One region of the Anaerotruncus sp. 80 genome, then DNA from elsewhere that is predicted to be linked to it. Evidence: riboswitches for the same ligand, from Rfam matches in the RefSeq annotation. Region 1 holds a riboswitch; the other holds the start of a gene.
The links. A riboswitch is a leader RNA that binds a small molecule or an ion and turns the genes downstream of it on or off. The one in region 1 is predicted to bind cobalamin.
Positions count from the first base shown of each region.

Region 2: another riboswitch for cobalamin. It lies ahead of D1155_RS05925 (hypothetical protein); the one in region 1 lies ahead of D1155_RS13385 (DUF4430 domain-containing protein).

Region 1 covers NZ_QWES01000030.1:422-15,997, reverse strand. Annotated here, with positions in the region: gene D1155_RS13405 (Fic family protein) at 1-673, opposite strand, end outside; gene D1155_RS13400 (DMT family transporter) at 809-1,732, opposite strand; gene D1155_RS13395 (LysE family transporter) at 1,917-2,528, shown strand; gene D1155_RS13390 (cyclopropane-fatty-acyl-phospholipid synthase family protein) at 3,262-4,425, shown strand; gene D1155_RS13385 (DUF4430 domain-containing protein) at 4,522-7,482, opposite strand; cobalamin riboswitch at 7,586-7,788, opposite strand; gene D1155_RS13380 (RNA polymerase sigma factor) at 8,019-8,504, shown strand; gene D1155_RS13375 (anti sigma factor C-terminal domain-containing protein) at 8,501-9,667, shown strand; gene D1155_RS13370 (helix-turn-helix domain-containing protein) at 9,715-10,044, opposite strand; gene D1155_RS13365 (flavin reductase) at 10,166-10,732, shown strand; gene D1155_RS13360 (aminopeptidase) at 11,249-12,382, opposite strand; gene D1155_RS13355 (amidohydrolase family protein) at 12,384-14,129, opposite strand; gene D1155_RS13350 (OPT/YSL family transporter) at 14,145-15,576, opposite strand, start outside.
Region 2 covers NZ_QWES01000010.1:2,502-18,077, forward strand. Annotated here, with positions in the region: gene D1155_RS05900 (ABC transporter substrate-binding protein) at 63-1,151, shown strand; gene D1155_RS05905 (iron ABC transporter permease) at 1,170-2,198, shown strand; gene D1155_RS05910 (ABC transporter ATP-binding protein) at 2,195-2,986, shown strand; gene D1155_RS05915 (nitrogenase iron protein NifH) at 2,993-3,811, shown strand; gene D1155_RS05920 (nitrogenase component 1) at 3,808-5,289, shown strand; cobalamin riboswitch at 5,494-5,682, shown strand; gene D1155_RS05925 (hypothetical protein) at 6,003-7,007, shown strand; gene D1155_RS05930 (class I SAM-dependent methyltransferase) at 7,293-8,042, shown strand; gene D1155_RS05935 (ABC transporter ATP-binding protein) at 8,053-9,783, shown strand; gene D1155_RS05940 (ABC transporter ATP-binding protein) at 9,770-11,533, shown strand; gene D1155_RS16095 (ABC transporter permease) at 11,554-12,483, shown strand; gene nikC (nickel transporter permease) at 12,497-13,357, shown strand; gene D1155_RS05955 (ABC transporter ATP-binding protein) at 13,383-14,129, shown strand; gene D1155_RS05960 (ABC transporter ATP-binding protein) at 14,144-15,115, shown strand; gene D1155_RS05965 (nickel ABC transporter substrate-binding protein) at 15,134-15,576, shown strand, end outside.

The DNA.
Region 1 (15,576 bases):
TTAACGCTTTATAATAAGCTTCCTGCTTTTCATGTATCATCATTTCGATGGGCAACCATAAAAAGAAGTCTTTCCACTTTGCTAATATCAAAGTATGCCACAGGCGTCCAGTTCTCCCATTCCCATCAGCAAAGGGATGAATAAATTCAAACTCATAATGGAAGATGCACGATTTTATTAAAGGATGCAACGCTGAATTTCTTAGCCAGCTGAATAGCTCGTCAATTAATTCAGGCACGTATTGAGGTGGTGTACCTGCATGAATTAGTGCAGTGCCTGCGTACACACCAACTCCTTTGCTTCGAAAGCGCCCCGCTTCCCCCACTAAATCAGCCATCATAATTTTATGCGCTTTGAGCAAATCTTCTATGGAATACGGATTCAATTCCGTCAGCAAATCGTATGCCTCATATGCATTCTTTACTTCGCGAATGTCCTTCGGAGGTCCCAGTACTCGTTTGCCTGCAATGATATCGCTTACTTGCTCAATCGTCAGTGTATTCTGTTCTATTGCCAGCGATGAATAGATTGAAAGAATTCGGTTTTCTCTGCGAAGCTTTGGATTTCTCGATAATCCATTCGCAGTGGAAATTTGTCCCGCTAAGTCGCCAATCTGAATCACTAAATTGGTAATTTCTTCTGTCATCGTGAACGGCGGTTCATAATAATCCATCAATATTTTCACCTCCCAGCATATCATTTCTCCTATAGTATTCCCACTACCCGTAGATATAAAAATTATATCTTGACCTATCTACCGAATCAATGAAATGATTTTGTGTTTCAGACTGCTTCTATGCACATTTTTCTATATACTTTTATTTTGGGACGGAATCTGCGCAATCACCACTGCCGCAAAGATAACAGCACATCCTATCCCCTCTATGATAGTAAGGTGCTCTTTCAGTATCAGCACTCCAAATATTACAGAAAATACTGCCTCCAAACTCAAAATCAGTGATGCAACCGCTGGCTCCGTATCTTTTTGACCCAGAACCTGTCCGGTATATCCGACACCAGTAGAAATCACACCGCAGTACAGGATCGGAAGCCAGCAATCCAAAATGTCTGAAAGCACCGGCGTTTCAAAAATCAGCATACAGGCGATTCCTATGACACCGCTTGTAAGAAACTGCACACATGAAAGTCTGATTCCATCGCACTTCGGCGAAAAACAATCTACTGCCAAAATGTGAACAGAAAACGCAACTACACATAGCAGGATATACAGTTCTCCTGTACTGAGTCGAAATCCCTCTCTCTTTCCTGCCATAGTAAGCAGGTAAAAGCCAAATGCCCCTAACAATATACTGACCCATATCAGCGTTCTTACATGCTTGCCAAGAAAAAGCCCAAGCAGCGGAACGATTACTATGTACAGAGAAGTGATAAAACCAGTCTTCCCAGCACTTGTTTCAAAATAGAACCCAAACTGCTGCAGTGATGTTGCCAAGCATAAAAAACATCCGCAGCATATGCCTCCAATCAGCAGGTTTTTCTTATCTTCTTTCTCATCTCGCTTCACTTCCCTGGAGCTTCCTGCACTCTTGTCTTTTCCTGCTACCTTAAGTAAATAAATTACCGGTATTAGCGCCAGACCTCCAATAAACATGCGAATTCCATTATATGTAAACGGTTGTAATACTGCTCCCGCTTTCTGTGCTACAAGTCCGCCGCCCCAAATGACTGCTGTCATAAGCAGTACTAAATTGCTTTTAAAGCTATTTTTCATGTCCTCATCCTTTCCTGTTTTTAATCATTATAACACCGCCTGTTTTTTCTGAAACAACCATGTTAGAAAAATAAGACCAACCAAACAGAAACTTGGTTGGTCTCTTTTTTCCCGTCTTGGTGGGTTACAAAGGCAGTTTTCTGTGGTATGATTTTATTGATATTAACTTAGAAGGAGTTTTTTTATGCCACTTTTTTTACAAGGATTTACCATCGGACTTGCCTATGTAGCACCCATTGGTCTACAGAATCTCTTTGTTATCAACACTGCACTGACACAAAAAAAGAGCCGTGTCTATCTGACTGCTCTAATTGTCACGTTTTTTGATGTTACGCTGGCATTAGCCTGCTTTTTCGGCATCGGCGCCATTATGTCAGCTTTTGAGTGGCTGCAGATGATTGTCCTCGGCGCAGGCAGTCTAATTGTCATGTGGATTGGAATCGGTCTTCTACGAGCAAAGGACAGTATGGATACCTCCACCAAAGTCGATATTCCGATTTTGAAGGTGATTTCCAGCGCATGCGTTGTTACCTGGTTCAATCCCCAGGCAATCATCGACGGCACCATGCTACTCGGCGCATTTCGAACTACCCTGCCGAAAGAGCATGTAGCGGAGTTTATTCTGGGTGTCAATTTATCATCCTTTGTGTGGTTTTTCGGCATCTCTACAATCTTAGCTCTGTTCAGCGCCAAATTCAACGACAAAGTGCTTCGCATTATCAATATCATCTGCGGCGCAATCATCGTATTCTACGGTGCAAAACTATTCATCAATTTTGTGCAGATGGTTGTGTAATTACATTAAAAGAGCGAGTCCCTCTAGTTACCAGACGACTCGCTCTTTTTATTGCATTTTAGGAGAATTAGTCATTGCGCCTATGTTTGTTAATTCCTGTAATACTGCTGGGTAAATCTTTACTAACGCCTATAAGAGGAATTGATATTTTCTCTCCTCATATAATTCCCAGCACGATACCCACATAATCCACAATCAGCCCTAATACTTCCATCTTAGTTCCTCCAATCCAATGTGCTTCATTTCGGTATCTTACTATTTATTCATAGTTTACCATTTTTCGACGCAATATTCAATTTTATCTTACCTACAGACGCAGCAAAAGAGCGATTTAACCTAAATTGCCATTTTTTTAAAAAAGTGTATAAAAGATTCGCCTTGCCATTTTATATGCCTTGCAATTTATGCAAGATGTGGAATAGTTTTATAAAATTCTTACAAAAAACGCAAGATTTCAGTAATATAGCAAGAATAAATCCTCGCAAGAACAACTGCTAATTAAATCGTCTCAAATATGTTTATACATTTTTTTAGCATTTTTTGATTTTCGGTTAAGAATCCCACCTCCTTCTTATACACTTTTTTCTAAAAACACCTGTTTTAAGTTAAATCATTGCGGCGATAGCGACCTTGCCGTGCCCCCTGCAAACCACCTGCTATTTTCTAAAATATGTTATAATCCCTAAAACCAGGTGGAATACTGTTATAAGCGAAACACATCAGGAGGTATAAAATGCTGAAAGAAAATGTTATGATACAGTTTTTAAAGAAGTTTGATGCTTGTCCTTTCACCATAAAAATGGGAAAAAAAGAGTATCAGATCGGAGATGGGAATCCTGCCTTTGCCGTAAAATTTCATAAAATGATTCCATTAGGCGATCTGTCTACCAGTACTTCTTTGGCACTAGGTGAAGCATACATGGACGGCAATCTGGAAGTTGAGGGCAGTCTTTATGAAGCGCTTGATCTTTTCCTTGGACAAATCGGAAAGTTTTCCACCGATCACAACGCACTGAAAAAGCTAATCTTCCCATCCAGATCAAAAAAGAATCAGGAAAAAGAGGTCAAAAGTCATTACGATATCGGCAATGATTTTTATAAATTATGGCTTGACGAAACGATGAGTTATTCCTGCGGCTATTTTCGATGCGCTAACGACAGTCTCTATCAGGCACAGGTCAACAAAGTCGATTACATTCTGGAAAAACTATGCCTGAAGGAAGGCATGCGACTTCTGGATATCGGCTGCGGCTGGGGATTTCTTTTGATCAGGGCGGCAAAGAAATACGGTGTACGCGGCATGGGGATTACACTCAGTCAGGAACAGTATGACGAATTTAAGCGGCGAATTGAGGCAGAAGGACTTTCGGACCTGCTGGATGTCAGACTGATGGACTATCGGGATCTTGAGAAGTCCAATCTGCAGTTTGACCGCATTGTCAGCGTCGGTATGGTAGAACACGTGGGACGCGGTAATTATCAACAGTTTATCGATTGTGCCGCACATGTGCTGAAACCAGGCGGATTATTTCTGCTTCACTTTATCAGTGCGCTGAAAGAATTTCCTGGCGATCCGTGGATAAAAAAATACATCTTTCCCGGCGGTGTCGTGCCAAGTCTCCGAGAAATGCTGACCTGTATGGCGGAAGATGATTTTCATACACTGGATATAGAAAATCTGCGCAATCACTACAACCGCACTCTGTTATGCTGGGAAAAGAATTTTCGCGACCATATAGAAGAAGTTCAGAAGATGTTCGGAGAACGGTTCGTCCGCATGTGGGAGATGTATCTGTCCTCCTGTGCAGCCACATTTCACAACGGAATCACTGATCTTCACCAGATTCTTATGTCTAAAGGCGTAAACAACGATCTGCCTATGGTAAGATGGTATTAGAAAAGAGCCAGGTCTGTCTCAAAATCAACTTTGCCTTAAATGGTGCATACGCAAAGAGGATGTCTCATTTTATTTGAGACATCCTCTTCATCTCAGCTATTTCTTTGTCCAAAGTCTGTTTGCGTATCTGCACTGTTTCAGCGCTGTCTTTGCAACCAGCTTCCCATCTTTATCATAGACTCTGAGCTGGACTTTGTAGTAGTACATCTGCCCTTTCTTTCCGGTAGTATTGGTATAAGTTTTTGCTTTCTTTGTTAACGCTGCCTTATAGCCGGACGCTTTCTTTGTAGAACGGTAATATCTGTATTTTACAGTATAGCCCATCTCTTCCAGTTCTTTAACAGCTGTCTCCGTAGCCTTATCTGCTTTTACAGTGACTTTCACATTCTTCTTGCTGGTTCTTTCTGAGCAAGCGGTTAGTTTCATCGCACCAACCTTTCCCTTTACTGCTTCAGGGCCTGGAGAAAGCGGCGTGTTCGGATCGTCAATATCCGTTCCCGGCTCATCATCTGCAGGCGGCTCAATCCATCCTGCGGAAGCCCTTTCCTTTGTATAGTCATCTGTATAATGGAATAGGATTACATCACCGTCTTTGATGACCTGCTCTGCAACACCGTTTTTTACATATACACCATTAACCGTATACATCCAGCCAGAGTTCGGTCCGTTGTCAAACTCGGCAAGACCGTTGATGGCACTGATGTAGTTGCCGGTGCTGTTGGAAAATCCCATTCCCTTGATACTCAAGGCTTTTTCAATCACATCCAGAACCGTTGCGTCCTTATCCACAGTCACTTCCATAGCAGAAATCCATTCCCGGTCGATTGTACCCTTTTTATAAGTATGTGAAACGCCGTCCTCGCCGTGCTTCTCATCACCGAGCAGAGTAAAGGTGACTTTTATCTTGTTATCCTCAGGCGCAGAAATTTGCTGTTCAGCTACAGTAATCTGCTGTTCCACAGTCTTTTCCTGATAAGAAATTGTCACACCGGTTACATCTTTTGTAAGAGGTGCAGCTTCATAAGTATAGTCTGTAATTTCTTCTTTCTTTCCACTGTTATATACTGCACTTACAACCATACCAGACGGGTTAAAATATTCTCCTGCGATATACGCCGTCTTTGAAGGCGCTTTTGTAATTTCAATCTTTGTCACTTCCAAAGGTGTTACAGTTACCGGTACTTCTACGATTTTTCCTCCCAGGCTGACCATTACTTTCTGTGTACCCTTCTCCATAACAGAAGGCGTCACGCTGTAACCGCCTGTTACAGTTCTCTCTGTGCCGTCTGCATAAGTGACTTTCAGACTCATACCTTCCCCATCAAAGGACTCGCCCTCAAAGTATGCTGTTTTTTTCGGCTGCGTAACCACTTCAACGATTTCGATGTCGCCGGCAGCGTCAGCTTTTTCGACCTGCAAGGTAATATCCGGCAAAATTCCAAAATATGCTGTCTGACTGACTGCGGTAAAGTTTGGAGAAGCGCCTACTTCATAGGTAATTTCTCTGTGTGCGCCGTAACTGCTTCCAAATCCAAAAGTGAAAAGACCCCCTTGGGATACAGTCAGTGTGTCTTTTGTATAATCCGCCGGAATAGCTGCTGCATCGCCCTTTTTCAGGCTATAGTTAGTGCTGCCAAAGAACGTAGTCTTTGTAATGCTAACCTGATTTTCCATAGTCTGCGCTTTGGCATTAGCTGCAAAATTGTACTGTGCTGCGGTTCCTCCAACGGTTTTACCTTCCATTCCTTCTACAGTCTGATAGATTACCGCTGCTGACATATTATAAATTCCCGCTAGCTTATTGACAGGATGATACAATGTATCGAAACTGATTGCAAACTGGTCGCCTGCCACTAACGCCTTGCCCGGCGTAGTCTTGTTGGTAACCGCTGCTTTGACACCTTTCGCAGAAACCACCTGATAATCACAGGCAGTTCCGTCGCTGACCTTCACAATATTTCTGCCTTCGACCAACTTTACAGTATAACTGCCGTCTGCATTTCTTTCAGCTGGCACAAACCCACCATAGTTCAGCTTTCCGCCAGCATAATTAGGATTTGCCACCTCTACAGAAGCAACTTCACCTGTCGGTGTAAATGTATAGCTTCCATGAGCATCATCATAAACTGTTTTTTCCCCGGCAGCATCAGTCATCTCTGTCAGATAGTAAATGATATCCAGCTCCGCATCCAAGTCATCCCCTGCGAGTTTTCCATTGCTGACGGTTGCGTTCGTCTCGGTATTTACCTTAGCGTTGACACTGACCGTACTATCAGATGATCCTACAGATACTACAAACACACCTGTATTTTCCGGCCAGATTGCACCAAAGAACGGACCGCCAACCGCAGAAATATTATTAAAAGCGTCATAGGTTACAAGTACCACTGCAGTACCTTCCTTCTGCGCAGTCACTTTTCCACTTTCTGATACGGATACCACATCACTTGGTGTTCCGTCAAAGTTGACAGCCTCATAGTGATAGTCCGGCTCAATAAAGTAATTATTTGTAAGGGTGTCTACTGCCTCCCAGTTTCTCAGAGATACGATCTGGTATTCATCGTTTTTCTTCAACTTCAGATAGCCTGCGGGATTGATGTTCAGATAAATGTCTGCCATGTTGTAATTCTTATTTGAAGTTGAAGCTTTATCGACGGTTTTAGCGTTTTTTCCTTCCGGCTTCAAATCGCTTTCAGAAACATTTAAGATATACGGATCTTTGGACGCTGCCGGTGACTTGAATTTTCCGGTATAAGTCACATAGCCTTTCCCACTGATTCTGAAATTGTAATCCTTGTTTGCCGGCAGATTATAGGATACCGTCTTCAGCCCTTCCTCAGCCGGCACTTCACCAATAGTCTCCTGCTCTATAAACGGCTTGAAGTGTTTTTCCTTCGTGCCAACAAATACTTTTGCATCCGCCGGCACAGTAATCTGTACATTTCCTGTCTGCACATCTGCTTCCGCAGCAAATGCCATAGACGGCATCATGCAAAGTACCATGACGATACTTAGAAGAATGGCAGAAAATTTCTTTACTGTTTCGTTTTTCTTCATGTGTTCTTCCTTTCTACATTTCTGCCCACAAAAAAACTGCAGGCTCTTTGCCTACAGTCCGCATTTACTGTATCTAAACTCTGGATTCTTACGGTTACCTCGCCGCGGAATCCTCATCTCATGCAGGTCTCCTGGCTCATGGATTATCGTTTTTCTTTCCCTTCCCAGGTCTCCCCAGTGGGTGGCTCTTCACCAGTGGTAAAAACAATCCAATTACAGTGGCGGGTCCGCGCAAGGCTCTCACTTGCTTCCCTCTTAGCTCCCCTGTGGTACGCACAAGGAAGAACACAAAATGGTTTCTTTATATTTTGTTTTTAATTATAATCTGGAGAGACTTTGGATTTCCTTTTCGCAAAGCTAACTCCTATTTCATTATATCCTTGTGATTATTTTTTTGCAATACAATATTTTCAAATATATACTATACATAAATGGCAATAGGTCAAAACGAGACAATTTCTTGTTGCATTTCCACTGCACAATTGTTATATATGTAAAGAGAACAAAATACTGCCGAAAGGAGGTGCGCAAATGTCATGGACAGCAAGGTGCTGGAGCAGCTTTACCGCAAATACGAGAGAGAGCTATACCTGTATATTTATTCCATCTGTAAAGACAAGCATGCGACGGAAGATCTGCTGCAGGAAACTTTTTTAAAAGCCATTCTGGCTCTGCCAGACGGTCATACCAATATGCGTGCCTGGCTTTACCTGGTAGCAAGAAACCTGACCTATAATGCAATAAAAAAAGCAGGAAGGTATGAGAACATGACAACTGACCCTGCAGCGAAAAAAAGCGCAGAGCCGCTGGAAATCATTTTGCAGCAGGAACAGTACAAGCTGCTCTATAAAAACCTGCAGCGGCTTTCCGCGAGATCAAGGGAAATTTTAATCATGCAGTACTTCGGCCAGCTATCCCACAAGGAAATAGGCACTGTACTGGCAATGACTCCGTCAGCTGTGCGCATGGCAGCTGTACGAGCCAGAAAAGAACTGAAAACCCATATGGAGGAAGAAAAATGAGATATCGTGAACTACTCGAATTATATAAAAAAGGCGAATTGACGGAACAAGAGGCGGAAAAAGTTCGCACCGATATTGAACGTCAGGAGGCCATCACCGACTACCTTTTAGAAGTCGAAGAAGTCTTTGATCTCAGCCTGTCAGAGGATTTTTTGAAAGAAAGAACATTGTCCGACTCTGAGGATTTTGTAAAGGTCATCAATCGTTCTATTAGAAAAGCCTTCCGAAAGCTGGGCGTAATCATACTGGTGATGGCGCTGATTATGATACTCTTCATCCAGTTTGCGCTGCCACAGATTGTATCCCTGTTTTATTACAATCCAGGAAAAATCATCGGTGAGGAGGAATACAGAACTACCAAGCAGATAGAATTGGATATGGCAATTTACACCAGTCTGATGCTGCCTGGCTATTACCGCGATGTAGTCAACGTGACCGACCGGGGATACGGTAACTACGACATCAATATCCCACAAAGTATCTCCTACAACGGACGTTTCTCTGACATCTCTGGAAAAATTGAAAAAGGGCGACTAACCCTTTATAACAATAATGTTCTACGTAGACCACATATGAATATCTTCGGCTGGAGCGAAATTCTTTCTGAAACCAGAGATTCCTATGTGACAGATCAACCACTTTCAGAACTGACAGACCCTGTCGATTATCTTACCGTCTCCATGAACCCAGCAGACAAATACGTCGTCTTTGTCACGCTGAATCGGCAAATGCCTTACGAAGACTTCATTGCGTGGACAAAGAAGGAGGAAATTCCGGGGCTTCTATGGTGTGCGCCGTGCACACGTGCATCTGGCCCTCCACAAAATCTAGGTTTTTATTACGATTTCCTATACGGTGCAGCTATGGGTTGGGACAGAGACGCCTATCCGAACCTGTTCTTCGACACGGACAAAGGCATAGATATAGATAAAGAAAGCACCGTGCGGTCTCACTTTACCAGTCAACTTCGTTACCTTGCATCTAGAGAAGCGTTCTGTAAAATGTTAGAGATATATCCAGAAGAACTGTCTGCAGCTGCCGACTATGTTGAAGAAAACGGTCTCAGAATCTACGGCTTCGTCACGTTGGTAAACAAAGAGCAGGCAGAACAAATTGAAAAGTCAAATGAGGTCTTTCAAATCAGCGCGGAAGAGCTGATTTAAGCCATATAAAAACGCTTTGGGCAGATCTTTACCCGAAGCGTTTTTCTTTATCTATTCGCTTCTCCCCAAACACACAACTGATCTAAAACCCTCATCAGGGATTCTCCTCTTTCACTTAATCGGTACTCAACTTTCGGCGGAATTTGTGGATACTCTGTTCTGACAATCAGTCGATCACGTTCCAGTTCTTTCAGATTGGTGCTGAGGGTTTTGTCCGAAATATGTTTCAGATATCGCTTCAGCTCATTAAATCTCACAATCTCAAATTCCATCAGGCAATAAAGAATGACCATCTTGTGCTTGCCGGAAATCAGCGACAGAGTATAACTAAATCCTGTATCTTCAAAATTTGCTTTTTCAATATAATTTTTTATCATTTTATGCTTTCCTTTACGCTAGTACATTTCAAAAAAGACAGTACTTGTATTTTTTAAATTAATCAATATAATTATATATACAGGCACAAATCCTGTCAATTCAAAAAATGAGGTGACGATGATGAGAAAAAAACTGAATATAACAGAAGGCATTTTCCCAATGCCGGTTTTAATGGTAGCAGCTTACAATGAAGATGGCAGTGTCAATGTCATGAATGCTGCCTGGGGTACTATGCAGGAGCGCGGAAATGTAGCGCTTGTCCTGTCAGAGGGTCATAAGACAGTAAAAGATATCAAAGCCAGAGGCGCTTTTACTGTCAGCATCGCCGATGCAGAACATGTTGTAGAAGCTGACTATTTCGGCGTTGTATCCGGCAACAACACTGCTGATAAGTTTAAAAACAGCGGACTTACTGCAAGCAAAGCCGAAACAGTAGATGCGCCGGTTATCAACGAATTTCCCCTCTGTCTGGAATGTGAGTTCATCGAATATCAGAACAACGAATATGGCTGCGGCGTAATCGGCAAAGTCGTAAATGTCACCGCCGATGAAAAAGTCCTTGTGGACGGTAAAATCGATATGTCTTTGGTAAACGCTATCGCTTTCGACCCTTATACCCACGGCTATTACAAAGTAACCGAGAGAGTCGGCGAGGCTTTCAAAGACGGACTTGCACTTAAAAAATAACCCCCTTCCTCGAAGCTTTGCTTCGGGTGGATCCCCGGAAGCCTGTCTATTCTTTGGCAATAAGAAACTACTTAAACGGAGCTGCCTGCATGAACAGAAAATCATTATTAGTACGCAGCTCCATTTTGATTCATGAAAAAGTAGCTGGAGAAAGTATTTTCCAGTAATCGTTTCGTCTTCGCAGGCTATCCCTGAAATTATTAAAGTTATACAGATTCATCAATTTGAAGATCTTTTGCACAACTTTGTCTCCCATCCATATCTTAAAGTTGTGCAAATTAAATCAATTCCGTAACTGCTGCAAAACTTTACCTCTGAAGAAACGCTTAAAGTTTTGCAAACCAATCTTATTCAGGGTCAACCGCACAACTTCATATCGAATCAACACTCGAAAGTTGTGCAAAGTAATTCTGATTTACGGTTACCTGCACAACTTCGTCAGCCCAGAAAGCCTAAAAGTTGTGCGAATCAAGCTGATTTAGCGTGATCTGCACAACTTCAAGCCATCTTACAAATTTAACATGAAAAAGGGTGGCTGTGCCCTATCAGTTCACCCGGATTCAGCGCCAGCAGTTCCTCTACCACAAACAATCCGTCCTTTCGAACCAGTCTATCATCAAACCAGATTTCTCCGCCGCCGTACTCCAGTCTTTGAATCAGCACCAAATCCCAATGCACGGAAGAACGATTTCCGTTATCTGCATCCTCATATGCCATTCCCGGCGTTAAGTGAATACTGCCGCAGATTTTTTCGTCAAAGAGAATGTCCTTCATCGGCTCCAGAATAAACGGATTTACGCCGATAGCAAACTCGCCGAAATATCGTGCGCCTTCATCACTGTCCAAATACTCGTTAATGCGCGCCGTATCATTAGCCTGTGCATCGACAATACGTCCATTTTCAATTTCAAAACGAACATTTTCGTAGACGAACCCTTGCATTTCGCTGGGTGCATTGTATGTAATAACTCCGTTCATCGAATCTCTTACCGGTGCAGTATAGACCTCACCATCAGGAATGTTCATTTTACCGTCACATTTTATCGCCGGAATGTCCTTAATAGAAAAAGTCAAATCCGTTCCCGGACCCACAAGGCGCACCCGATCTGTCCTGTTCATCATATCAACCAAAGCATCCATCGCTTTACTCATACGCTGATAATCCATGTTACATACCTGAAAATAAAAATCTTCAAATGCCGCCAGACTTTTCCCCGAAAGCTGCGCCATAGAAGGATTCGGGTAGCGGGAAACGACCCACTTGGTGTGGTTAAGACGCCGGTCAAGGACAGGCTGCATCATTCTGCCGTACAGCTTAAGTTTATCAGCCGGCACATCGGAAAGCTCGGTAATATTATCGCCGCCGCGAACACTGATATAAGCGTCCATTTCTTTCATCCGGGTAAGCTCTGCACTGCACTGAATCCTAAGCTGGGACTGGCTAGCGCCCATCAGAAGCTCGCGAAGCACTCTATCGTTACGCTCTTCTACAAAGGGCATTGCCCCCAGCCGATAAGCATCCCGAATCAGCTGCTGCACCAGCGGAAGCGTCTCTTTTCCATCATATGCAATCAGCACTTTTTCCCCTTTCTTTAGGTCCACCGCATACTCGGTAAGCTGGACTGAAAGTTTTTCAATTCTGCTGTCCATATTACTTTTCTCCTTTCCGAAGTACTCTGCCTGCACCGTTTCCTGCAAGCTTTCCGTCTTCCAAAACAATCTGACCATTTACCAGCACAGAATCGATTCCCTCAGGATCCTGCAGCGGATTTTCTTCCTCATCAAAACTGCGCAGCTGCGCACGATCTATGATTACAAGATCCGCAAAATTACCTTCGCAAATTACGCCGCGACCGGCAATGTCAAATCTCTCTGCCACAAAGCCGCTTGCCATCCGCACTGCGTTCTCAAAGGCGCCGTCTGCGCCTTTTCCGTATCTGGTTAAATATCTTGGAATATAACCCACATTCATGCTGTTCGGGTATACTGCAATTTCAGGATTCCCCGTCAAGTTGGTTTCCTTCGCATAGCTTGCGCCGTCAGAGCAAGGCATCGCTTCGGGTCTTGCGCACAGCATATCCACAGACGCAGAGAACTCCGGAGAGACTAAGTCTGCAACCGTCTTGGGATCCTCTGAAAGAACGGTAAGCATCGCATCTGCCATCTCCATGCCCAGCTCTTTTGCGATAGCAGGAATCATCTTCCCTTTGTACGCCGGATTTTTATGCCTTGTAATGGTAAATTCAGGAAGCCATGCGCTTTCTCCCTCTGCATCAAGGGCCGGCAGCTGTCCGTCTGCAATCATCTGCTTCGTTTCCTTAAAAAACTCCGGCTCCATTAACCGTTCGGCTAGCTGTGCTAACGTACCCGCCTTTTTTACAAGGGGTTTTATGAAATATCCGAAGGAATCCAAAGTAAAGTCCGAGCAGGTTGGGGAAGGAATTACATCGTAGGTCAAGTCCACCCCTGCTGCCTTCGCCTCGTCAAAACAAGCAAGAGTATCTTTTGTTGCCTGTACTGCACTTTCACTGTCAACCGCCATACCCATTACATGGACATGGGAAACCTGAAGTTTCAGCTTCATGCCTTCTGCCTGTCTGAACATTTCTCTATAGCCCCCTATGCGGTCGGCTTCTCCTCCGCCGTTATAATTATAGGTATGACTGGCAAACACACCGTCATAATCTGAAACCGGTTTTAATAGTTGTCTGATTTCTTCATCATCCGCATAAGGTCCCGGCAGATAAAGAGGGTCTCTGCCCGTTGACATACCGAAAGCACCTGCTTCCATGGCTGCCTTTACCTCGGCTTTCATGGCAGCAATCTCTTCTTCGGTTGCCTTCCGCTTGCAGTCCATGCCCATCACTGCGGTACGCACTGCGCTATGACCTACAAGGGGTGCCATATTACAACCCAGCGGCAGGCTATCACACTTTGCGGAAAATTCCTCAAAGATCGTCCAGTCCAGATCAATTCCAAACTGGTGCTTCAATGCAGCCGCACCTTTTTCTTTCTCGAAGATGACTGGATTCAAATCTTCATCCGATGCACCTGCTTCCTCAAGAAATGCTTCATTTCTATCGGAATAATACAGAGTTTCCGTCCCCTGTGGTGCCAGACTGTAGCCGCAATTGCCTGTCACCACAGTAGTTACACCCTGCTTCAGATACGGCTCCATGGCAGGCTCAGAAAGCACCGACCAGTCCACATGAGTGTGGGGATCGATAAATCCCGGCGTTATAATTTTTCCTGCCGCATCAATGATTTTTGCTGCGGTTTTGTTTTCTGAATTTCCAATATATGTAATTTTATCTCCCGTAATTCCAATGTCTGCCTGATAGGAAGGCTTCCCTGTTCCGTCACAAATCAGACCGTTTTGAATCAGTATATCAAACATAGTTTCCCTTCTTCCTTATGCTGCAATAGATATGATTACCATAATTACGCAGACAACTGCGTCACCTATTACCAGCCCTGTTGCTGCATTATCCATTTTTTCAGCAAAATCATTTCCTTTTGTTTTTTCAATAATCCAGCGAATCACGCCGCCAAGTGCAACGCCCATGATGGTCCTCGGCGCCAGATAAAGAGCCAGTGCAATGCCGCCTGCAGGAAGACCAACGAAGGTAAACAGCGTACCCAATCCTGCTCCCATAGCAAAGCGCATCGGATTGAACAGACTGGTTGCACCACCTTCTGAGATGCCTGAAATAATAGAATAGTACATATTTCCAAATGGAAACGTAAATAAATCGCCGTCCAGTCCAAATACCTGAATAATCCCATAAAACAGGAAAACCCCAGCAATACAGCCAAAGAAAACACCAATCAGCTGTGCCTTAATCTGCTTCTTCGGTGATGCGCTAACCATCTGCCCGATTTTCATATCGTACATCGTATCCTGTGCAAGTATGAACATATTAAAATTCATAAATGCGAGGAGCATAGAGAAAATGCCATTTTTTGTAAGCATGTAAGCAATGACAATCATCGTTATATTCAGTGCCAGACCCGCACTGAGACCTGATTCTGCAAATACACGCACTGCAATCATTGCAAAGAGAAGGCTGATTACAATGCAAATTGCCAGATGGAGTATGCTGATGCCATAGTAGATATTGCAAAATGCTGTCAAAGCAATGGATGTTACAACAAGAAGCACAAGTACAGATTTCATCGAGTAATCTCGCTCCGTTTTCTGTCCTGTTTCTTTCTTAAGATTGAAAGCCGCAGCAAAGGTTCTCCACTGTTTTAAAATCGGAATCAATGCAGCAAACAGCGCTGTACCTACCGCAATCGGCAGATTGAAATCCTGGATTCCTGTAAAATAGTCTTCCGCAGGATTGTCAAACCAACCTAAACTAGTTCCCACTGGACCTTCAACGAGACAAACCAGCAAGTTAGCTGCCAGCATGCACAGTGCAATCTTTGCACCCAGCACATAGCCCATACCAAGCGTCAGAGGCATAATCAGCATTTCCAAAGTCATACCTTTCACAGGCAGCCAAGATGTAAAGCTAATCATCCATGGTATATACTCCATATTCTGCAGGAAAGATACAATCAATCCAACCACGACTGCCCCTGCCAAAATCTTTGTAGAAGACTTATCTTTAGTGTCAATTTGATCCATTGCAGTAGTACACATAACTGCACCTGGAAACGGCAGATTTTCATCATAAACAAACTGATCACGCAGAATTGATACAAAGCAAATTCCCATAACATCTGCAAGAAGCAGTATAACAAAGGTTGGCAGCAATCTCAGTTCCTCACCCATCAGAAGCATTGGTACCACATTGCCCGTCAGTGAGTAGGCAGAAAGGGTGGTTGCTGTTGCGCAG
Region 2 (15,576 bases), on a different contig from region 1:
TATGCAATGGGCATAGAGAGTTTTTCTTTTGGCCGATATGAGAAGAAAGAAGAGGAAAACAGATGAGTATTAATTTATCAAAAAAAGTGATAGCAATTCTGATGATTCTTATCCTTTGCATGTCTTGTCTGGCAGGATGCAACAGCAATAATAGCGGCCAGGAAGAATCCGAAGATGTAAAAGTGGTGACAGATGCAGAAGGAAACGCGGTGACGGTTCCGTCTGATTTGCAGAAAATTGCGGTGACCCCGCTTCCATGGTCTTCGGTGATATATGCTATAGACGGAAGCTCAGAGCGCATGGTATCAATTAATCCGGGAGCATTGACAGCCTATACGGGACAGTTTCTGGAATCTTTAGATGAAAACTATGGAAAACTGGACACTTCCAGTATTGGCAGCGATTTTTCCATCAATATCGAGCAGCTGGTGGAAGATGGTGTGCAGGCTTGTGTCATTTGGGATTACCAGACTGAGGAAGCAGAAAAGCTGAAAGAAGTTGGCATTGCGCCGATTATGGTGAAAAATGAGACAGTAGAACAGTTGCAGGACAGTATTAGAGCCATAGGACAAATGCTGGGAAAAGAAGATAGAGCACAGTTATTCATTGATCTTTATGCAGATACTTATGAAAAAATCAGTTCATATAAAGAAAAAGTAGAACAGGCAGATAAACCAAAGGTGTTGTATTTGAGAGACAGTGAACTGAAACTGCAGGGCAACGATAATTTTGTTAAAACAGCATTGGAGATGGCAGGAGCAGATAATGTTGCTGCTGATGCAAGTGATATCACGATGGAAGAAATTCTGAAGATTGATCCGGATATCATTTTGCTTAGCAATTTTGATTCATTTGTTCCGGAAGACCTTTATGAAAACAGGATTAAAGGTCAGGACTGGAGTACAGTTAAGGCTGTAAAGGAAAAGAGAGTCTATAAAGTACCGATGGGTATTTATCGATGGGATGCACCGGGTGTAGAAACGCCTCTGATGATGATGTGGCTGGCACAGTTGATACAGCCTGATATTTTCGATGATATCAATATTGAGCAGGAAGTTTCGAACTTTTTTGAAAAGTATTTTGATACTGATTTGACTGATGCCGATCTGAAACAGATTATGAAGGAAGATGAAAATAAGAATAGCAAATAAGTGCGTGGAGTCTCGAGGATGAAAGACAAAAGAAAAATTTTTCAAAATTTTACAATCGTAATGATCGTGGCGATTCTGGGACTAATGCTCTTAATCATAGTTGGAAGCGGAGTGGGGAGATATCATATCCCCACTCTTGATGTTGTGAAAGTGGTTTTATCTAATGTTTTTGATTTTTCTCAGACTTGGGAACCGCAAGCCTATTCCGTTGTGATGTCACTCCGCCTTCCAAGAATCATAACAGCTGTACTGGTAGGCGGGGCACTGGCCCTTTCCGGCGCTGTCTATCAGGGGGTATTTAAGAATCCTCTTGTTGCCCCGGATATGTTAGGCGTATCAACGGGAGCCTGTGTAGGTGCTTCTGTGGGAATCCTGTGCAATGCCGGAGGTGTGACAGTTCAGATAGTCGCATTTGCAGGTGGAATGATTGCGGTTGTTCTAGCGACATCAATACCAAAGATTATGAAGAATCATTCCATGATGATGCTTGTGCTTTCGGGTATTATCGTTACGGGATTATTGGATTCGATAATGGGGCTTTTGAAATATGTTGCAGATCCGGATACCGAGCTTGCAGAAATTACGCATTGGCAATTGGGCAGTCTGACAAAAGCAACCTGGAACGATGTTGCCTATATCGGTCCGCCGATTTTGCTGGCCGGTATCATACTGATTACAATAAGGTGGAGAATTAATATTCTTTCTCTGGGAGAAGGAGAGGCAAGAACACTTGGTATGGACATCAGAAGAATCAGAGGTATAGTAGTCGTGTGTGCCACCATTCTTACTGCAAGTGCTGTGTGTATAAGCGGGACTATCGGATGGATCGGACTTGTAATACCGCATCTGTGTCGCATGATGATTGGACCGGATAATCGGAAAGTAATTCCTTTTTCCATCGTAATGGGTGCAATTTTTTTGCTCTTGATTGATACTATGGCAAGAGTAATTACAAATGCAGAACTCCCACTCAGCATTTTAACCGGTTTTGTTGGTGCACCATTTTATTTCTATTTGCTGTTGAAACAGAGGATGAAACTGTCATGATACTGGAAATTGAAAACTTAAAATTCGCATATCCCGGTCAGAAAACATTATTTGAACATGTAAACTTGTGTGTGGATAAGGGCCAGGTATTTTCCATTTTGGGAGCTAACGGTGCGGGAAAATCTACACTGCTGAGCTGTATTGCCAATTTGAGAACACCTGCGGATGGAAGGATAATGCTTAACGGAAAACCAATTAGTAGTCTTTCATTTCGGGAGGTGGCAAAGATAATCGGTTACGTGCCGCAGAATCATGATCCTGTATATGGTTATCTTGTCAGGGATTATGTGGTTATGGGAAGAGCACCCTATCTGGGCACTTTTCAGCAGCCGGGAAGCAAAGAATACAGGCTTGTGCATGAGGTGCTTCAGGAGTTTGATATTCTTCATCTGGCAGAAAAACCATACACGGAACTTAGTGGAGGAGAACGGCAAATGGTTTCTATCGCCAGAGCAGTAGTGCAGGAGCCGGAACTGATTATGCTGGATGAACCTGCAAACCATCTGGATTACGGAAATCAGCTGCGAATGCTTAAACAGATAAAAAAACTAACCAATAAAGGATTTGGCGTAATCATTACAAGTCACATGCCGGATCATGTGCTGCTGCTGGACGGAAACGTAGGGATTCTTAACAGAGACGGTACTTTGATCTCAGGAAAGACCGAAGAACTTGTGACAGAAGAGGCCATGAAAGAGTTGTATCAAATTGACGTACATTTAGTTTATGAACAGTGTCTGAACCGAATGGTCTGTATATCAGGTAGACATGGAGAAGAAATGGGGTGAATGTAGATGAGAAGAATTGCTTTTTATGGAAAAGGTGGTATCGGAAAGTCAACCATTGCTGCAAACTTTTCTGCTCTTATGGCAAAGAAAGGAAATAGAGTATTACATATTGGATGCGATCCTAAAATGGACTCTTCCAGATTATTAATCGGAGATAATATTCCTTCAGTGCTGGAAGTTCTACAGCAAAAGAGTACAGTACGCAGAGAAGATATTCTTTTTTCCGGCTGCTTTGATATCTCTTGTGTAGAAAGTGGGGGGCCTTCGGCAGGGCAGGGATGTGCAGGTCTGGGTATCACCATTACTATGGAACATCTTGCTGAATTGGGAATATTGGAGGAATCCTGGGACTATATTGTGTATGACGTTCTGGGAGATGTAGTGTGTGGAGGTTTTTCTGCGCCCATGCGAAAGAGGCTAGTTGACACGGTATATGTTGTGACATCCGCAAATTTTATGGCATTGTATGCAGCAAATAATATTCTTGAAGGCATAAAAACTTTTCAAATTAATGGTGCGGCATTGGGTGGCCTGATCCACAATCACTATAGCGGCTTATGGGATGCGACTATACTGAACGAGTTTTCAGAGCTGGTGAAATGTCCGGTTGTAGGAGTTATTGAAGAAAGTAAGGAATTGAAGGTCGCAGACTTTTGCAGAAAAACTTTAGCAGAAACTCAGCCAGATAGCAAAGCTTTTGCACAGTTTGTTCATTTGGCCGAAAGAATTGAAAATGGGGAGCACTTCTTGCCCCAACCAGTAAAAAAAGAAGAATTGGAACTTTTTCGAAAGCGAATTCATTTAAAGTCGGAGGTGAAGAAATGACTTGTGCCATACAGAGTCTGGATTTCTCAGGGCTGGAAGAAAGTGTGGCTGCACCAATTCTTGAAACAGAAGGCATAGCTTTAGTAGCAGCCGGTTCTCTCATATGTCTGCGAAGTTTGTATCTGGAAGCGCAGCGTAAAGGCGCACTGAAAAGATTTTATCCTTGTATGATGACTGAAAATGACTATGTCTTGGGCAATAGCGAGAAAATCAAAGCTATGCTGGAGATGGCAGCTGCAGCCGAGGATATCAGAGGAATAGTTTTTTATGTTTCCTGTCTGGAAGTGATTTCGGGGATGGATTTAGAAGAAGTGCTCAGAAAAGCGGACAATCCGAAAGGTAAACCTGTTAGAATTCTGCAGCGTGGTCCCATGGTAAAGCGAAGGAAGAAGCCAAGAGAAGAAAGAGATAGTATCCTGAAAGAGCTTTTATCATATCCCACTATCTCCGATAATGGGAGCAGTGAGAAAATGTCACCAACAGGCGGGGAAATTATGCCTGTTATGGCTCCGGATATTGCTGCTGTTTTTTCTATGCTACAAACCTTTCCTGTTGATCAGCTGTTAATAACTCCGGGAGGGTGTGGCCGTTGCCTGGATCTGTCAACAGAGATTCATAAGAGCCATGGTATGTATCGGACTTCATTTAATGACCTGGATGTTTGTTCCGGTTTTTCTTCACATTTACAACAGCTTCTGAATGAGAACTTTCCTTCAGAAAAAATGCTTTGCTGCCTGTTTGGGTCTGTAACAAAGATGAGCGGCATAGAACAGACATTGTTTTTACGACACAATCAAAGGGAGATCTTTTATACAGATGGTTTCCATTATGGCGTAAAAGCGGCGGCAGAAGCTTTAAAGATAATGGGAGAACGATTTGCAGAGAAACACCGTCTGCAGCCGGGCGGTCATACAATTCTTATTCTTGGACATTACCCTCTTGGCACTGCCTGCCGGCAATATTATACAAGAGCAGTAGAGCAGATAAAAAAACAAGGGTTTGATTGCGTACATCTGTTTCAGTTATGGGAGCTTGATACGCTCCCTGAGATTTGTTCCCTTTGGCCGTGGAATCTGGAAGGCAGCTGTTTGGCTGAAACATGGTGTCAGAAATGGCATATTCCGATATATCAGGAACTGCACCCCGTATCAGAGGAAGTATTTCCTAAGATAAAAAAAGGTGCAAAAATGCTGATTATGACAGAGGCACTATTGGGGAGCAGATTGAAGAAGTACTATGAAAAACAGGGTATATCAGTAGAATTGGGGTTGTATGCACCCGACATGGAAACCAGAGAATTTTACGAAACTTTCTTAATGGAGGAGATATTTTATTTTTCAGAACTGCATGAACTTGAGAGACTGATGGGGGATAAAGATGTTGTATTGGCAGATCGTGTATTTTCCGAGTATGTTTGTGATAAACGATGCGTTTTTTTTGAAATTACTTATCCTATGATTGGCGGAAGTCTGCTATAGAAGGAAGACATTTTTTATTATTAGAATACTCTATATATAAAATTGAAATCAGAATTTAAAAAATATAATTTGTTATAATATAATAAATATTTTAATATAATAATAAAAACGTTTATTCTGGTTTTTACGTTTATTTTTGCAGGAAAAATAAAAGTCCTTTATATTGACAAAATGTGAAAAATGTTGTATTTTTATATAAAAGTGAATATGTAAATGCATTTTGAATTTTGCGGAATTTTTCTGCAGGAAGTAAGTGAGAGTCTTACACAGGAACGCTACTGTAATTACGGAGTGTCCTTTTGAGAACGTTGTTCAGTCACTGATTTTTATCGGGAAGACAAGAGGCCATGATGATGTATAAGTCAGGATACATTCATATGCATTATTCGTTACACTCTTCGAGTTCAGGAGGTATAGATAAAGGATAGTTTTCACAGATAGTGCTGTGAATTTTATTGTTGTGTGAACCTGTTTAACTTTGGAGTTTTACAGGGTTTTTTAATTTGATATAATAAACAAATGCGATGAGGATTGTTCTTGGAACATGTACTCTTAATCTTTAGAGCGGTGAAATTCCGCCACATATAGCTGTGATTGCTTTAGCATAAGTCAGCTCAGGTCGTGTTCTTTTTTCCGTTAGGATTGCATTGTTTTTCGTCTGTTCTTTCGGAACAGACGTTTTTTTTAGCAGATTTTAACAAAAGGTGAAAGGTATGGACAAATCGACGATAACAGAAGAAAAATTTCATGTTATGTATCAAAGACTTTTGAGAATGTCGCAGGAATTTTATGATAATGAGAATATGGAACAAGAGGTCGATACGGAGACTTGTGAAACATTCTCACTTTTAAGTGAAACGGGTAAGGCTTTCTATGATCAGTTAACAGACGAGATGCTTTTAAATGTTTTGCGTAATAGAGCACAGGTCTTAGGAACATCCCCTTCGCAAAAAGAAGTGTTCTGGATATGGAAAGACTATATTAAGCAAAGATTTAAAAAATGGCCATATGCACTTAGAACTGCCGGCCTTCCTGCGTCTGCGGGTAACAAGGGGAAGTCTTTAGAACAATTTGAAAAAGAAAAAAAATATGTAGAAAAACAACTGGAGACTGTTCGGAAACAGGCCATGGTGACAGGGAGAATTCCTCACCCTCATGAACTTCCGGAAGTATGTGAAAATTTAAAAAAATATATGAAAACATGGGGGCAGGTGATAAAAGCTGCGGGGATTCAAGATTGTTTATTAAGCCAACAATCTGTGTATCGAATTGACGACCTGGAAGATGATTACCGACAGATGCTGGATACTATAAAGCAATTATCTATGGAAAGAGGACGCGCTCCACTTCATGACGAAGTAGACAGAGAAATGAGACAAAAATTGATAGAGCGCTGCTCTTCTTGGAGAAACGCATTGTATCAGATAGGTCTTGAACCTGTTATGCGAATCACTCCCTTTTCATCGACGGATCTGGTCTTGAGCAACAGAAAGGGGGTAAGGAAACACAAAAACACTTTGTATGACTGTTATTACAGGGTTTTAAACCTTACCGATGAAGCAAAAGCGGATTTAGAGTATTTACAACAGTTAAGTGAAACACTTAAAAGAATGCCGACCAAAAAAGATGTTCCACCGTATATTGTGAAGCGATTGATTCAAACTTGTGGGTCATGGACAAATGTATTATTTCAGTTAAGATATTATTTACCGGATTAAGAGCAGGAGGAATTATATGCGGAAGAATGCAGTCAGCATTACAGAAACGCAACGCGAAAAGAAATATGTACGATACATTAGTGCTGGAGTTTGCTAATTGTTATTGTTCTTGTGTTTAAGGAGAACACTTTGTAGAAGAGAAGCACACGTCTCTTAGAGAGAGCTTTAGTGTAATTGCTCATTTTGACATTGTAGAGAAAAAACTGTGATATGTGGCGGAAAAGCTTGAAGTCGTTTACGTGATTTTTTGTACTAAACAAACTGTATTAATAGAAAGGAGATACCATGAGATTAAATGAAGAAATCAAGGATTACTGGGAAGGAGAAGCGGATGTATACAGCCGTGGCATTAAGGAAGAACTGGAAAGTTCTCAAAGACAAGCATGGAAGGAGCTGATCCTGTCCTATGCTCCCAGAAAAGCAAAACTGAAAATTCTGGATGTAGGCACAGGTCCGGGTTTTTTCCCTATTATTCTAAGTGAAGAAGGTCATAAAGTAACTGGTATTGATATTACGGAAAATATGATTGCCAGGGCAAAGGAAAACGTAAAGAGGCAAGGACAAAGTGCTGTATTGATGACCATGGATTGCCAGAATTTAAGCTTTCCCGATGAAAGTTTTGATATGGTAATATGCCGTAATATTACCTGGACATTGGACGACCCAAAACGAGCTTATCAGGAATGGAAACGAGTGTTGAAAACAGGAGGAAGACTGTTAATTTTCGATGCCTGCTGGTATCGACACCTCTATGATGAAAAACTTCAAATTCGATATGAAGAAAACGAAAAAAGGGTGAGAGAAAAATATGGTCGAAAAATTCATGCTCATGCTGATCCGCAAAAAGGTGATGAATTAAGCCGCCGTCTTTTTATGAGCGATAAGATACGACCTCAATGGGACTTGAACTATCTTATTGAGCTGAGGTTTTCCAAGGTTTTTTCAGAGCCTGATATTATGGACAAGATTTGTAATGAAATGGAAAAAGAGATAAACAGACTGACACCCGCATTTATGGTAGGCGCGGAGAAATAGTGAGTGAAACATGGGAAAATACTTGCGATTGATTACCTTTTTAAAACATGCAAAGAAAGAGACGGCGATAAAAACTTTTATCGGCATAATAATTGTGGCGTGCAGCTTCACTCAGGCATTTTTTTTAGCGAAAGGTGTAACAGCAGTTTTTGACGGAGTTACTTTTAGGAATATTGGTTTCTGGTTTACCTTGTGCCTGATAGTACTGCTTATTCGAGCCTGGTTTAGCCGATACCAAGAAGGTTATACAAAAAAAATGGCTGCAAAGGTAAAGAACAAAGTACGCTGTGACATACTTCGGAAGCTGATGGCGCTGGGGCCGGCCTATAAGAATGATAAGCGAAGTGGTAATTTACAGTCATTGATTACTGATGGTATCGAATCTCTTGAAGTCTTTTTGACTCAGTACTTGCCTCAGACTGTTGTGGTGCTGGCAACAATCACTTTTTCTACAGTGTATATGTGGTCTTTAGACTGGAGTGTAGGAGTTTTAATGTTGCTAATGGCTGTTATTTCCATTATTGTACCTCATCTTTTTATGCCTGCAGTATCTCGGGTGATGATTAAATACTGGCAGGATTATGCAGACTTAAACTCACAGTACATTGACGATATGCAGGGAATGAGTACTTTAAAATCTCTAGGGGTTAGTCGGAGGGAAGGTGAGAAGCTCTCAAAAAGAGTTTGGGCATTTGCCGGCGAATCCATGAAAAATTTAAGCATTTCTCTATCGGATTCAGCGGTGATTGTAGCTTGTACAACAGTAGGAACAGTAGCTAGTGTAGCGTTGGCAGCCTTTCATATGGCCCAGGGTAAATTGGAATACCACGCGCTTTTAATAATCTTATTTTTTTCCGGCGAGTGCATGAAGCCACTGAACGATTTAAATATCTATTGGCATGGGAGTTACTTAGGATTATCTGTGGCGCAGGAATTATTTTCAGTACTTGACGAGCCGATAGTTTTAGAAGATGGAATTCTCGGTCAAAGAATTTCTTGTGCACTGCCGGCGGTTGAACTTACAGGCGTAACCTTTCGCTATGAGGAGGATGCGGGTGATGCCTTAAAGAAAGTAAATATGACCATGGAACCAGGAAAAGTGACAGCTATTGTGGGAAAATCCGGTTCTGGAAAATCTACTATTGTCAATCTACTGTTGCGTTTTTTTGATGCGACAGAAGGAATTGTGAAAATAGATGGAAAGGATATTCGGAGCTATTCCATGGAATATTTGCGTAGTCAGATTGCAGTGGTATTCCAGGAAACTTATCTTTTTTATGGGACTGTATTGGAAAATATCAAAATGGCACGCCCGGATGCATCAGAGGCAGAAGTGATAGAGGCAGCTAAAATGGCTAATGCTCATAATTTTATTGAAGCACTTCCACAAGGCTATGAGACCATTGTGGGGGAACGAGGCGCAACCCTGTCCGGTGGTGAACGGCAGCGGATCTCCATCGCCCGAGCCATTTTAAAAGATACCCCGATTCTCATCCTGGATGAGGCTACTTCCAGTGTGGATATGAAAAACGAGATGCATATTCAGGAGGCGTTAAACCGATGTATGAAAGACAAGACAACGATTGTCATCGCACATCGGCTGTCTGCTGTGGAGCATGCAGACAGGATTTATGTACTGGAAAAAGGACGGGTGATGGGATACGGGAATCATCAGGAATTGTTACGACATAATCAAAGTTATCAAAGGTTGGTAAGGGCACAAAACTATGCAGAAATATGACAGAAAAACCGAAAAAATCAGAATTAAAAATGCAGTTCGTTTATCAGGGAAGCTAAAGGCTTACTGGGCTCGTATGGTTGGAGCAGTTATTGGCGGCATTGGAAATCAACTTTCTACTGTAGGTCTTTCTGTTTTTGGGGCCTATCTGGTGGGACTGGCTCTGGAAAGCCGGCTTATGGAGCAATTTCCTGAAGTATTGGTAGTTTTGATAGTAATTGTAGCGGTCAAGGTATTCTTCTATTTTATGGAAATGTGGCTTGCACATGATGTGGCCTTTAAAGTGTTGGCCGACTTTCGGGTCATGCTGTTTTCCGCTATTGAGCGGGTATCTCCGGCGATTTTATTGAACATGCGCTCTGGTCAGCTGGCTTCTACGCTGATGAGCGATGTGGAGATTCTGGAATGGTTCTTTGCTCATTCTTTCGGAAGTATTCTGGTGGCAGTGTTAGTGCCGTTAATTCTGCTGGTTTGCCTGGGTTTTATTTTCTGGGCGCTGCCTCTTATTTTGATTTGCTTTTTGGTGCCGGTTATTTGTATACCTGTCTGGATGCGAGAAAAGGCAGATCTTCAGGGAATAAAAGTAAGAGAACACCTTGGGGAAGCAAATGCGGTAACTATGGAGGGCGTTCAGGGAATAAAAGAGATCTTATCTTTGAATTATAAAAATTCATACCAAAAAAAGAATGAATTCTATATGAGTCGTCTCTACGACAGTCAATTAATTTATGGAAAGAGGCTGGGAACTGAAGGTGCTTTTCTACAGGTCGTTCTGGGGTGTTCTATGATTTGTGTAGCAGCAGTAGCTGCAGGCTTGTCAGCCAGTGGACAAATAGATACAGCCATGTATCCACTTGTAGTAGTGCTGGCGGGTATGGTCTTGGGACCGGTTGTGGAAGTGTGCAACACTGCTCGGAATTTCGGACTTATTTTTGCGGCAGCTGATCGGGTATATCGAGTCTTGGAAGCGAAGCCTCAGGTAGAGGATAAAGGAAAGGACATAGACATAAAACAATTGGTTCCCGGGATTCAGTTTGAATCAGCGAGTTTTCGCTACAGGAACGACTTGGATCTGGCAGTGGAACAGATTTCCTTTTCAGTAAATCCCGGAGAGACAGTGGCTCTGGTAGGCCCTTCGGGAGCGGGAAAAAGTACATGCATTCAGCTGATATTACGCTATTGGGACCCGGAAAGTGGCAATGTGTCTATTGGTGGTTGTAATTTGCAGGACATGACATTGGAGAACTTAAGGAGTTTGACATCCGTAGTGCTTCAGGATGTGTATTTGTTTCGGGACACCATTCGGGAGAATATCCGACTTGGTAAACCGGAAGCGACTGATGCAGAAATTGAGAATGTGGCTAAAATGGCCTTGGCACATGATTTTATTTTAGATATGAAGAATGGCTATGAAACTATTGCAGGAGAAGGCGGAGCTAAGCTTTCCGGAGGTCAGAGACAACGAATTGCCATTGCCCGTGCGATACTGCAGGATGCCCCAATTTTAATTCTGGATGAGGCAGTTTCCAATCTGGATACAGAAAACGAGCGAGAAATTCAGGAGTCTATTCGTCGTTTCAGTAAGAACAAAACCACTTTAATTGTAGCTCACAGGTTATCTACCATTCGTTCGGCGGACAGAATTGTGGTATTAAAAGAAGGTCATGTAGTACAGAACGGTACATATGAAGATTTGATGGCAGAGGAAGGTTTCTTTCGAGAGTTGATTTCCATGCAGATGGAAGAAGAATAAAAATAGAGAAGAGGGAAAACGTGGTTAAGTATATAATAAAAAGACTGATGACATTGATTCCGATTCTGCTGGTAGTATCCATCCTTGTGTTTGGGCTCAGTATGTTCTCCTCCGGAGATGCGGCTCGTGTATTAGCAGAGCAGATTTACGAACATCCCACACAGACGGAAATTGAGCAGGTACGGCATGAAAACGGTTTGGATCAGCCTATCTATAAGCAATATGTACGATGGCTGGGAAATGCGCTTCACGGCGACTTCGGGGAATCTTATTCCACGCAGAAGCCGGCGATGGAAGAATTCATAAGCCGATTGCCGGTTACATTAAAGCTGGCGGCGACAGCGTTTATTATATTGATTATAGTTTCTATCTTTCTGGGCATGATTTCTGCAGTATGGGAGCACTCATGGATAGATAAAATTGTACAGGTATTTTCCTTTTTTAGTGTATCCGTGCCTTCGTTTTGGATTGGTCTGATGCTGTTATACATATTCGGCGTAAAACTGGGAGTCATTTCTGTCATAGAAGGGACAACCGCAGGAATTCCTGTTCTAGCGGCATTTACTTTGGATATGGGATATTTTGGTATTTTAATCAGGCTTATACGCGCAAATTTAAGCGAGGTTCTGAAAAAGGATTATATTCGTGCATGTAAAGCCAAGGGGATTTCTAACCTTCGTATTATTTTAAAACACGGAATGAAAAATGCGATTCTACCGGTTATCACCCAAATGAGTACCATGTGCGTGGGTCTGTTATGCGGTTCAGCAGTCATTGAATCTATTTTTTCTATCAAGGGAATAGGAGAAATGGCTCTTGAAGCAGTATATACAAAGGATTTGCCACTTTTGCAGTGCTTTATTCTAGTATTGGCCTGTTTTGTGGTATTGATGAACTTACTAATCGATATTATTTATTCAGTAGTGGATGCCAGAATTCAGTTAAAGTAGGTAGGTGATCGTGATGAAGAAAAAAGTAGAAATCCTGGAAATGGCTTGCGTAAAACAGAATCGTTGGCGGAAGATGTTGGGCCAGTTTCAGATAAAAATCGGGCTTACCATTGTAAGCATTTTTGTGGTAATTGCCATATTGGCGCCAATAATTGCGCCAAATGATCCATTTTTGGTAGATGTTGCTCAAAAGCTGGAGGGACCCAGCGCTACCTATTGGCTGGGAACTGATCAGCTGGGACGATGCATCGTCTCTCGATTAATTTGGGGCACCAGAAATTCTCTTTTGTATAGTACTATTGTGCTGTTTATCACGTTGCTGGTGGGTGTACCCATTGGACTGATTTCAGGTTATGTGGGCGGCAAAGTGGATTTGTTTATCATGCGGGTCATTGATATTTTTATGGCTATGCCAAGTTTTATTGTGGCACTGGCTATAGCGGGTACTCTGGGTGCAAACGGTAAAAATCTGGTTTTGGCCATGTCTTTTGTATACTGGGCAGGTTATGCCAGACTGGTACGGTCCCTCACTATGCAGGTAAAGGAGCAGAATTATATGATGGCATTAAAGGCAGGAGGCTGTAAGCAAGGTCAGATAATTTTTAAACATATATTACGTAATATTGCTCCTTCCATCATCGCCCTTGCAGCAATGGAAATCGGAACCATCATTTTGGCAATCGCCGGATTCTCTTTCATCGGTTTGGGTGTACAGCCGCCTACACCGGAATGGGGCATTATGCTAAGTGACAGTAAAAACTATATTCAGACATTCCCACAATTGATGGTTTACCCGGGTATTGTCATAGTAATTGTTGTAATGGCTTTTAACTTGTTAGGAGAGGGAATGAAAAATGGAATTTCGGGACAATAGATCACTTAAAATAAGGGATTTGCATGTGGAATTCAAGACAAAAGGAGGCATTATCTCTGCAGTAGAAGGTGTCAGTCTGGAAGTCAAACGCGGAAAAGTAACAGCCCTTGTGGGAGAAAGCGGAAGCGGAAAATCCGTGACCTCTTTAGCAGTTATGAATTTATTACCCCCAAATGCCAAAGTGCGATCCGGAGAAATTTTCCTAGGCGAAATGAATGTTCAAAAACTGACAAGTAAGGAACGTCAAGAATTAAACGGAACGGTCATGGGTATGATCTTTCAGGATCCATCGACTTCCCTGGATCCTTTATATACTGTGGGCAACCAGATGATAGAAGGAATTATGCAGCATCAGAGAATTGGCAAAAAGGAAGCCTATGACCAGGCTGTTTCTTGCTTAAAAGCAGTGAATCTGCAAGATTCAGAGCTTTTAATGAGAAAATATCCTTTTGAACTCTCTGGTGGTATGTGCCAGAGAGTGATGATTGCGATTACGATGGGACTTAAACCGTCTTTTCTAATTGCAGATGAGCCCACTACTGCATTGGATGTAACCGTACAGCAGCAGATTTTAACAGAGATTTATCGGATGAGCAGGGAAGAGGAGATGGGGGTGTTGTTTATCACCCATGATTTAGGGGTGGTAGCGGAAATTGCCGACGACGTCTGTATTATGCAGGACGGGAAAGTTGTTGAGAATGCAGAGGTGAATACAATTTTTGAAAATCCTCAGCATGCATATACGAAGAAACTTTTAAATTCCATTTTGTAAAGGAGCCGGAAGAAGTGGAACTTTTATTAGAGACAGAGAATCTGAAAAAATATTACGGAAAAGAAAAAATTGTAGAGAATAACAGACTTTCGGTGGTAAAAGCCGTGGATGGTGTTTCCTTGAAACTATGGAAGGGAAAATCTTTGGCTTTGATTGGCGAGAGTGGGAGTGGCAAGACTACTTTTGGTATGCTAGCGGCGGGGCTGGAAAAGCCTACAGGAGGCAAGGTTTTTTTTAAAGGAGAAGCAGTACATGGCAAAAAGGAACGAGATTTGCGTCCCATGCGAAAGAATTTGCAGATGATTTTCCAAAGTAGTAACAGTGTATTTGATCCTACTTATACCATTGGAGAGAGTATTCGGGAGGTTATGAAAAACTATGTATCGCTTTCTAGGAAAGAATACGACGATGCCATTGAAGAAGTGCTTGAGAAAGTAGGGCTGGAAGCAAAGTTGAAAAATCGCTATGTCAGTCAGCTATCCGGAGGTCAGTGCCAACGGGCAAATATTGCCAGGGCCTTAGTGTTGCATCCGGAGCTGGTTATCTGTGATGAACCGGTATCCAGTCTTGATTATTCCATTCGGAAACAGATTCTGAATCTGCTCAAGGAAATGCAGGAGGAATTTAATGTCACCTATCTTTTGATTACCCATGATTTATCCAATGTGCCCTATGTCTGTGATGCAGTGGCAATTATGTATCAAGGACGGGTGGTTGAATATATAGAACGAACTGACTGCATTGAGGAGATGGCAGAGCATCCCTATACACAGCTTCTGTTTCACTCTGTTCCTGCAACTGATCCAAGAAAGCGTAAGCTTGGTATGGAAAAGGGAAAACCACTGGTTCCGTCTATTTTTGCAAGAACCGGATGCAGTTATCAAAGTCGGTGCGAGCGATGCAGGGAAGTTTGCAAACAGGAGATACCTGAATTGACACCTATAGCAGAAGGACACTGGGTGGCCTGTCATTGCTATAAAAAATAAAAGAAAAGGAGAAACGATATGTTGTTAAGAAAAATAAGTAAATTAACAGTGGCTGTTGTATTATGTACTGCACTGTTCTTTACAGGCTGCAGCAAAAACGGTGGAGAGAATGCTTCCACAAATACGGAAAAATCGAATGAAAAAGAAGTGACGGTATTGGTCTCTTCGGATCTGAAACCGGAAGAAGCAGACACCATTTCCGGTATTAATGAAGATTTTCGTTTATTTGAAATGGTTTATGATCCGTTGGTGAGATATGGGGAAGGCGGTGAAATTGAGCCGGCTTTGGCAAAGAAATGGGAAATTAGTGAGGATGGAAAGGAATATACCTTTTATTTGCGAGATGATGTAAAATTTTCTGATGGTAGCGATTTTAATGCTGATACAGTGCTGTTCAACGCTTCTCGCTGGGAGGATAAGCTGACATTTTCTGCAGCTCTCAAAGATGTGAAAAAGGTGGA